2 regions of the Kitasatospora sp. NPDC041988 genome follow, and region 1 is predicted to be linked to the other one. Evidence: riboswitches for the same ligand, from Rfam matches in the RefSeq annotation. Region 1 holds a riboswitch; the other holds the start of a gene.
What was found. A riboswitch is a leader RNA that binds a small molecule or an ion and turns the genes downstream of it on or off. The one in region 1 is predicted to bind glycine.

Region 1 (4,409 bases):
CGGCTGCTGCGGTGGCGGCTGGCCCTGCCAGCCCGGGCCGGGCGGCTGGGTGCCGTAGCCATACCCCGGCCCCGCCTGCGAGGCGTACGGCGGCGGGGGCACCGGCGGGTACGGCCCGGTCGGCGGCCGGCCCTGGGCGCCCGCCTCGCGGTCGTAGAACGGCCGGGCGTTGGCCCGCATCCAGAGCGCCACCGGGTCGTACTCGTCCCCCATCGCCACCGTGGAGACGGCCAGCCCCTCCGGCGCGACCGCGATCGCCCGCTGCATCAGCGCCCGGACGGCCTCCACCGTGGGCGGCGAACTCTCGTACAGCTCAAGACCGATGGCCAGGTACGGTTCGCCCACGGAGGGCTGCACCCAGGCCCGGCGCAGCGCCTTGACCGCCCGCACCTCGCCCGCCTGGCGCTCCAGCAGCGCGAAGAACTGCTGGGCCGGCAACTGCGGCTCACTCAGCTTCAGCGGCCCGGCCGGCAGCCGGTCCAGGCCGGCCGCGATCCGCCGCAGGTCCGCCCAGGGCACGCCGACCCCGCCACCGGGGGCGTGCGGGTTCAGCCAGAGGCCCCAGCGGGTCCGGTACAGCGAGGCGGCGATCTCGCGCCCCGAGATCACCTCGTGCGCCCGCGCCCAGCCGGACGCCGCAAGCTGCTCGGGCGAGGTGACCGCCGGCGCGTAGCCGTGGCCGCTGATCTCCATGTTCCCGTACTGGGCGTCCGGGCTGCCCGGCGTCCCGTGCCAGAGCAGCATCAGCACCTGACCCTCGGCCAGGGCGTGCAGCAGCGCCTCGTACGCCTCCCAGCGTTCCGGCGCGACCTCGCGCAGGGCGTGCTCCAGCGCTCTCGGATCCGCGCCGGGGCGCCCGGCGGGTGCCTGGCCCCAGGGCCCCGGTGCACCGCCCGCTACCGCTCCCGCACTCATGCGCCCACCTCGCTGCGCCTCTTCTTCTCTCACCTGCCGCCGGCCCGACGGGTGTCTGCACGCACCCTATGGGGCGCCACCGACCACCGCCACGCCGACGTGCCTGCCGTGGGCCCCTCCGGCCCGATGGCGGGCTGCCCGACGGCGGGCGGGGAGGGGCGCGTCGCTTTCGCGGCGGGTCACATCCGTGTGTAGAACGGCTGGACCCGGTTGAGCAACCACTCGACCACGGGGTCCTCCGCGAGGTCGAGCAGCACGAGGTGGACGCCGCCGGGCAGCGGCGCGGTTCCCAGCGCCCGGCCGAGCGCCTCGTTCACGGCGGCCGGTTCGGCCGGGGCCAGCTGGTCGAGCTGGACGCCGACGAACATCACGGTGGGCTCGCCCTCGACGCTGGCCAGCGCCCGCCGCGCGGTCAACACCCCGGGCAGCGCCGACAGCTCGTTCCGGCAGGCGGCCAGGAAGGCCTCCGGGTCCTCGCCCGGCACCGGCTCGCGCAGCGCCACCCGGCCGCCGGACGGCGCGGCGGCGTCCTCGGCGGTCTCCCAACGGGCCTCACGCGGCCCGCGCCGCAGCTCGGCCACGCCCTGTGGCGGCACCGGGATGCCGACCGGAGCCTCCGGGTTCACCGCGATGCCCACGCCCAGCGGCAGCCCGCGGGCGAACTCCCAGACCGGCGCGACCGCGAACGCCATCCCCGGCGCCTGCTGGAGGAACACCTCCTGCGAGGAGAAGACCGGCACGTACGGGTCGCCGGCCAGCTCGACGGTCGGCAGGTCCAGCGCCTGCCCCTGCGGGTCGGCCCCGGCCGGCAGCGGGATCCACACCTGGCTGCGGGCCAGCACCTCGAACACGCGCGGGGTCGCGCCCGGATCGCCGAGCGCGGCGGTGAGCACCTGCTCCAGCTCGTTGGCCGGCCATCCGCCGCCGGGCGGCGCCGACTCCGGGCCACCCCACCCCTGCTGCTGCTCCACCGGGTACCCCATGCGCCCCTTGTACCGCCTCACTGGCTCGTCGACGCGTGCAGCCTAGCGGGCCGCCCGGGGCCCCTCTCCCACACGGGCGCCGGACGTGCCATGATGTCCGCGGCTCCGCGTTCTCGCAGGGGCCGCCCCTAACTCCATACCGGCCGCTCGAACCCGCGCGGGAGAGTCCGGAGTGCCGCCGAAAGGCGGCCGAGCCGGCGCCGAAGGAGCAAGTCCTCCCCGGAATCTCTCAGGCACCCCTACCGCACGGATTAGGCACATCTGGAAAGCGGCGCACGGCCCGGTCGCGCGCCCACCCACGGTGCAAGCCGCCATGCTGTCCTGTTAGCTGTAAGAGCTGCGGGCCCGCGTGCGGTGAAGCTCTCAGGTACGACGACAGATGGGGAGACCCCGCCGCCGCATGCCCGCGCGCAGGCCAGGTCCCTCACCGAGCGGGACCGGTCCGGCGTGCGCACCCCTGAGTGCCCAGACCGAGGAGTTCCAGGCCATGTCGTCCCTCCGCCTCACCGCGCTCGACGCGCTGCACCGCGCCCTCGGCGCGACCATGACCGACTTCGCCGGCTGGGACATGCCGCTGCGTTACGGCAGCGAGCGCGAGGAGCACCTCGCCGTCCGCACCAAGGCCGGTCTCTTCGACCTCTCCCACATGGGCGAGATCACCGTCACCGGCCCGCAGGCCGGCGAGATGCTGGACCACGCGCTGGTCGGCTTCGTCTCCGCGTTGGGCGTCCTGCGCGCCCGCTACACCATGATCTGCGCCGAGGACGGCGGCATCCTGGACGACCTGATCGTCTACCGCCTGCGCGAGGACGCCTTCCTGGTCGTCGCCAACGCCTCCAACGCCCAGCTGGTCCTCGACGAGCTGATCGCCCGCGCGAAGGGCTACGACGCCGTCGTCACCGACGACCGCGACACCTACGCGCTGATCGCCGTCCAGGGCCCGGAGGCCACCGCGATCCTCACCGCCACCACCGACGCCGACCTGCCCGGCCTGAAGTACTACGCGATCCTCCCGGCCCAGGTGGCCGGCCGCGACGTGCTGCTCGCCCGCACCGGCTACACCGGCGAGGACGGCTTCGAGATCTTCTGCAACCCGGGCGACGCCGAGCAGATCTGGCAGGCGCTGACCGAGGCCGGCTCCGACCGCGGGCTCGTCCCCTGCGGCCTCTCCTGCCGCGACACGCTGCGCCTGGAGGCCGGCATGCCGCTGTATGGGCACGAGCTCTCCACCGACCTGACCCCGTTCGACGCCGGCCTCGGCCGGGTGGTCCGCTTCGACAAGACCACCAACGAGGGCACGTTCGTCGGCCGCAAGGCGCTGGAGAAGGCCGCCGCCGAGGCCGAGGCCAACCCGCCGCGGGTGCTGGTCGGCCTGGTCTCCGAGGGCAAGCGGGTGCCGCGCGCCGAGTACACCGTGGTCTCCGCCGACGGCACCCCGATCGGCCGGATCACCTCCGGCGCGCCCTCCCCCACCCTGGGCAAGCCGATCGCGATCGCCTACGTGGACGCGGCGCACGCCACCCCCGGCACCACCGTCGCGGTGGACGTCCGCGGCAAGCACGAGCCGGTCCAGGTCGTGGCGCTGCCCTTCTACAAGCGCGCCCGCTGACCTCTTCCCCTCCCGCTTTCCCCAGCCGAGGCATGCCCGGCCGCCGGGCCGCTTCGTCGTACCCGCTTCCCATCCTGGAGAATGACGCCATGAGCAACCCCCAGCACCTGCAGTACACCAAGGAGCACGAGTGGCTGACCGCCGCCGAGGACGGTGTCTCCACGGTCGGCATCACCGCCCACGCGGCCGACGCCCTCGGTGACATCGTCTACGTGCAGCTGCCCGAGGTCGGCGAGACCGTGACCGCCGGTGAGACCTGTGGCGAGCTCGAGTCCACCAAGTCGGTCAGCGACCTGTACTCGCCGGTGACCGGTGAGATCACCGAGGTCAACCAGGACGTCCTGGACGACAACTCGCTGGTCAACAGCGCCCCCTTCGAGGGTGGCTGGCTGTTCAAGGTGCGCGTCGAGTCGACCGACGAGCTGCTGAGCGCCGCCGAGTACGACGCCCTCACCAACCCGGCCTGAGCCACCCGCCGGGGCGGCCGCAGCGCGGCGGCCGCCCCGCCTGGCCTCCTCCGCCCTCCCGTCGCCCGCCGCCACCCTTCCAAGGGCGCGACACGCGCGGCACCTCCGTCTCTTCTTTGGGAAGACCACACCATGACGGTTCTCAACCAGTCCCTGCACTCGCTCGACCCCGAGATCGCCGCCGCGGTCGACGCCGAGCTGCACCGCCAGCAGACCACCCTGGAAATGATCGCCTCCGAGAACTTCGCCCCGGTGGCGGTCATGGAGGCCCAGGGCTCGGTGCTGACCAACAAGTACGCCGAGGGCTACCCCGGCCGCCGCTACTACGGCGGCTGCGAGCACGTCGACGTGGTCGAGCAGATCGCGATCGACCGGATCAAGGCCCTGTTCGGTGCCGAGCACGCCAACGTCCAGCCGCACTCCGGCGCGCAGGCC
Region 2 (4,409 bases), on a different contig from region 1:
CCCCGGAGGGCGGGTTCGCGGGGTGGAAGCCCGAAGGACCCCGGGCCGTGGCGGGCTCGGGGTCCTGGGTGAGCTGCTGTCAGGCGAGGGGTCTGAGGGGGGCCGGGCGGGACGGTTCGTCCGCCGGGGCGGGGGCGTGGGCGTGGGCGGGGTCGGGCGGCGCTGCGGGGGTCGGGGCCGGGGTCGAGGCGGCGGTGTTGTCGTGGACCTCGACGTGCTCGCGGCGCAGCTCGTCGCGGATCACCTCCTCGGTGGTGTACCGCTCGACCACCAGGCGCACCCGCTCGATCGGGGCCAGGTACTTGCGGACCACCGGGCGCTCCTCGCGAAGCGTGACCTCCTCCACCGCCTCGGCGATGTCCTTGTCGCTCAGCGCGGCCCGCTCGGCCTCGCCGACCGGCATCCGCTCCACCCGGACGCGCTCGCGGACCACCGGGACGCGGCGCTCGACCGGCTCGCTGGTCACGTACTTGCGCAGCTTCGCGGTGCCGAGGACGTGCCACTCGGTGGTGATGTCCAGGCGCTCCTCACGGCAGGTGATCTCCACCGGGCCACTGGGCGCGGACGAGGCCGGCCCCGGGGTGGTGGAGGCCGCGGCGGCGGGGGCGACCGGGCCGGTGGTGGCCGGCGCGGCGGGGGCGGCGGGTGCGGCCTGGGGGCGCGGCTCGGGGGCGGCGGGTGCGGTGGTGCTGAGGGTCCGCACGTTGGCCTCCGTGGCGGGTTCGGACGGCTTGCCGAGGTCGGCCGCCGGGGTGGTGAGGGGGGAGGGGGCCGGGGTGTCGGCCGGGTGGAAGGCGAGCGGCTTCGCGGCGGGCGCGGCCGGTGCGGCGGTCGGGGTGGCCGGGGGGTCCGCGGGCTTCGGTGCCGTGTGCCTGGCGGCGGCCACCGCGGTGCCGGCCGCCGCCGTCGGGGCCGCGGCCGGGACCGAGCCGAAGTCCAGGTCGGCGGGTTCGGACCCGGAGCCGTCGCCCGCCGACGGGCGTCCGTCCACCGGGGTGTCCAGCCCGTAGTAGCGGTACAGCTGGAGCTCCTGGGCCGGCGACAGGTGCTGGCCGACGCCGAAGTCCGGCGACTCCTTCACCAGCGACTTGTCGTACGGCACCCGCAGCTCGTCGCCGGAGAACTCGCTCGTGGTCAGGGGGACGAAGGCGTCCCGGCCGAAGATGCCCGTCCGGACGGCCGCCCATTCGGGCTGCCCGGTGGCGTCGTCCAGGTACACCTCGTCGACCGTGCCGATCTTGTCTCCGTTGCGGTCGACCGCCTTGTGGCCGATGAGGTCCCGGGGGTCGATATCGGTCTGCACTCTTTCCTCCAGTGCGCTGCGCCTGCGGAACTCCCGCAGGCCGACGGCCGGCCCGCCCGTTCCATCCGCCACTTCACACCAAAAGCCATGAACCGGACGGGCGCGACCGGGGCGGGGCCGGACGGGCCCGGTGCTGCGCCGTCCGGGTCACGGGGAAGTCCCGGGAGTGACCGGACGCACCCGTGATCGAAGGGCCTCCCGCTGGTACCCTGGGCGCGACCGCCGAGCCCGCTCGGGAGAGTCCCCGACAGCGAAAACCACTGGTCGGGGCGCCGAAGGAGCAACTCCTCCCCGGAATCTCTCAGGCATCCGTACCGTGTGGGATAGGTCACTCTGGAAAGCAGGGCAGGACTGCCGGCGAGGGAGCCGGTGGCCACCACCCTCACCGACGGTGCAAGCCGGCGGCGCGCCCATGGCGTGCCGCGCGGGTGAAGCTCTCAGGTCCCGATGACAGAGGGGGAGGCCTGTCGGGTCCGCCCGCCCAGGCTCGTCCGCTGTTGTCCACAGCGGCGGAGCCGCACGGCGTGCGTACCCCCGCCGGTCCGTGACCAGGAGGCCTCGACCACCATGAACGCCCAGCCGAACGCGGGACGCCCCACCGGCGCCCCGACCCTCACCGAGCTTGAGCTGGCCAGCCCCTTCGAGAACCGCCACATCGGCCCCGACGCCGCCGCGCAGGAGAAGATGCTGGCCCAGGTCGGTTACGGCTCGCTGGACGAGCTCGCCGCCACCGCCGTTCCCGAGGCGATCCGCTCCATCACCGGCCTGGACCTGCCCGCCGGCCGCAGTGAGGCGCAGGTCCTCGCCGAGCTGCGCGAGCTGGCAGGCCGCAACCAGGTGCTCCAGCCGATGATCGGCCTGGGCTACTACGGCACCTTCACCCCGCCGGTGATCCTGCGCAACGTCCTGGAGAACCCGGCCTGGTACACCGCGTACACGCCGTACCAGCCGGAGATCTCGCAGGGCCGCCTGGAGGCCCTGCTCAACTTCCAGACCCTGGTCTCCGACCTGACCGGCCTGCCCACCTCCGGCTCCTCGCTGCTGGACGAGGGCACCGCGGCCGCCGAGGCGATGGCGCTGGCCCGCCGCGTCACCAAGGTCAAGGGCGGTGTCTTCCTGGTCGACGTCGAGACCCTGCCGCAGACCATCGCGGTGATCGAGACCCGGGCCGAGCCGACCGGTGTCGAGGTCGTCGTCGCCGACCTCTCCGCGGGCATCCCCGCCGAGATCGCCGAGCGCGGCGTCTTCGGTGTGCTGCTGCAGTACCCGGGCGCCACCGGTGTGGTCCGCGACCTCGCCCCCGTCATCGAGCAGGCCCACGGCCTCGGCGCGATCGTCGCCGTCGCCGCCGACCTGCTGGCGCTCACCCTGCTGAAGTCCCCGGGCTCGCTCGGCGCCGACATCGCCTGCGGCACCTCGCAGCGCTTCGGTGTGCCGATGGGCTTCGGCGGCCCGCACGCCGGCTACCTCTCGGTGCGTGCCGAGTACGCCCGCTCGCTGCCCGGCCGCCTGGTCGGCGTCTCCGTCGACGCCGACGGCAACCGCGCCTACCGCCTGGCGCTGCAGACCCGCGAGCAGCACATCCGCCGCGAGAAGGCCACCAGCAACATCTGCACCGCCCAGGTGCTGCTCGCCGTGATGGCCTCGATGTACGCCGTCTACCACGGCCCGGACGGCCTGGCCGACATCGCCCGCCGCACCCACCGCTACGCCGCCGCCCTCGCCGAGGGCCTGCGGGCCGGTGGCGTCGAGCTGCTGCACGGCGAGTTCTTCGACACCGTCACCGCCGTCGTCCCCGGCCGCGCCGCCGCGATCGCCGAGGCCGCGCGCGCCCACGGCATCAACGTCCACCAGGACGGCGAGGACCGGATCTCGGTCTCCACCGACGAGACCACCACCCGCGAGCACCTGGCGGGCGTCTGGGCCGCGTTCGGCGTCGAGGGCGTGGAGGCCGCCGAGAGCGCCGACGCGCTGCCGGCCGCGCTGCTGCGCGAGGACGAGTACCTGACCCACCCGGTCTTCCACAGCCACCGCTCCGAGACCGCCATGCTGCGCTACCTGCGCCGCCTGTCGGACCGCGACTACGCGCTGGACCGCGGCATGATCCCGCTGGGCTCCTGCACCATGAAGCTCAACGCGACCACCGAGATGGAGCCGGTGACCTGGCCCGAGTTCGGCCAGCTGCACCCGTTCGCGCCGATCGACCAGGCGCAGGGCTTCCTGACCCTGATCCGCGAGCTGGAGCGCCAGCTGGTCGAGGTGACCGGGTACGACGCCGTCTCGATCCAGCCGAACGCCGGCTCCCAGGGCGAGCTGGCCGGTCTGCTGGCCGTCCGCGCCTACCACCACGCCAACGGCGACACCCAGCGTGACGTCTGCCTGATCCCGTCCTCCGCGCACGGCACCAACGCGGCCTCCGCCGTGATGGCCGGCATGCGCGTGGTCGTGGTGAAGACCCTGGTCGACGGCGACGTCGACGTGGACGACCTGAAGGCCAAGATCGCGCAGCACCGCGACCAGCTCTCGGTGCTGATGGTCACCTACCCGTCCACCCACGGCGTGTACGAGACCGAGATCACCGACATCTGCGCGGCCGTGCACGAGGCCGGCGGCCAGGTGTACGTGGACGGCGCCAACCTGAACGCCCTGGTCGGCCTCGCCAAGCCGGGCAAGTTCGGCGCGGACGTCTCGCACCTGAACCTGCACAAGACCTTCTGCATCCCGCACGGCGGCGGCGGCCCGGGCGTCGGCCCGGTCGCGGTCCGCGCGCACCTCGCGCCGTACCTGCCGAACCACCCGCTGCAGGCCGAGGCCGGCCCGGCCACCGGCGTCGGCCCGATCTCGGCCGCGCCGTGGGGCTCGGCGGCGATCCTGCCGATCTCCTGGGCGTACGTCCGGCTGATGGGCGGCGAGGGCCTCAAGCGCGCCACCCAGGTGGCGGTGCTGAACGCCAACTACATCGCCAAGCGCCTGGCCCCGCACTTCCCGGTGCTCTACACCGGCCCCGGCGGCCTGGTCGCGCACGAGTGCATCATCGACCTGCGCCCGCTCACCAAGGAGACGGGCGTGACGGTGGACGACATCGCCAAGCGCCTGATCGACTACG

Region 2: another riboswitch for glycine. It lies ahead of gcvP (aminomethyl-transferring glycine dehydrogenase); the one in region 1 lies ahead of gcvT (glycine cleavage system aminomethyltransferase GcvT).

What each region holds. Positions count from the first base shown of each region.
Region 1 is NZ_JBVJCO010000029.1:59,820-64,228, forward strand. Features, by position in the region: gene ACZ6NC_RS26695 (enhanced serine sensitivity protein SseB C-terminal domain-containing protein) at 1-915, opposite strand, end outside; gene ACZ6NC_RS26700 (enhanced serine sensitivity protein SseB) at 1,095-1,898, opposite strand; glycine riboswitch at 2,047-2,153, shown strand; gene gcvT (glycine cleavage system aminomethyltransferase GcvT) at 2,386-3,507, shown strand; gene gcvH (glycine cleavage system protein GcvH) at 3,597-3,974, shown strand; gene glyA (serine hydroxymethyltransferase) at 4,107-4,409, shown strand, end outside.
Region 2 is NZ_JBVJCO010000005.1:13,911-18,319, forward strand. Features, by position in the region: gene ACZ6NC_RS07245 (PRC and DUF2382 domain-containing protein) at 80-1,303, opposite strand; glycine riboswitch at 1,527-1,630, shown strand; gene gcvP (aminomethyl-transferring glycine dehydrogenase) at 1,871-4,409, shown strand, end outside.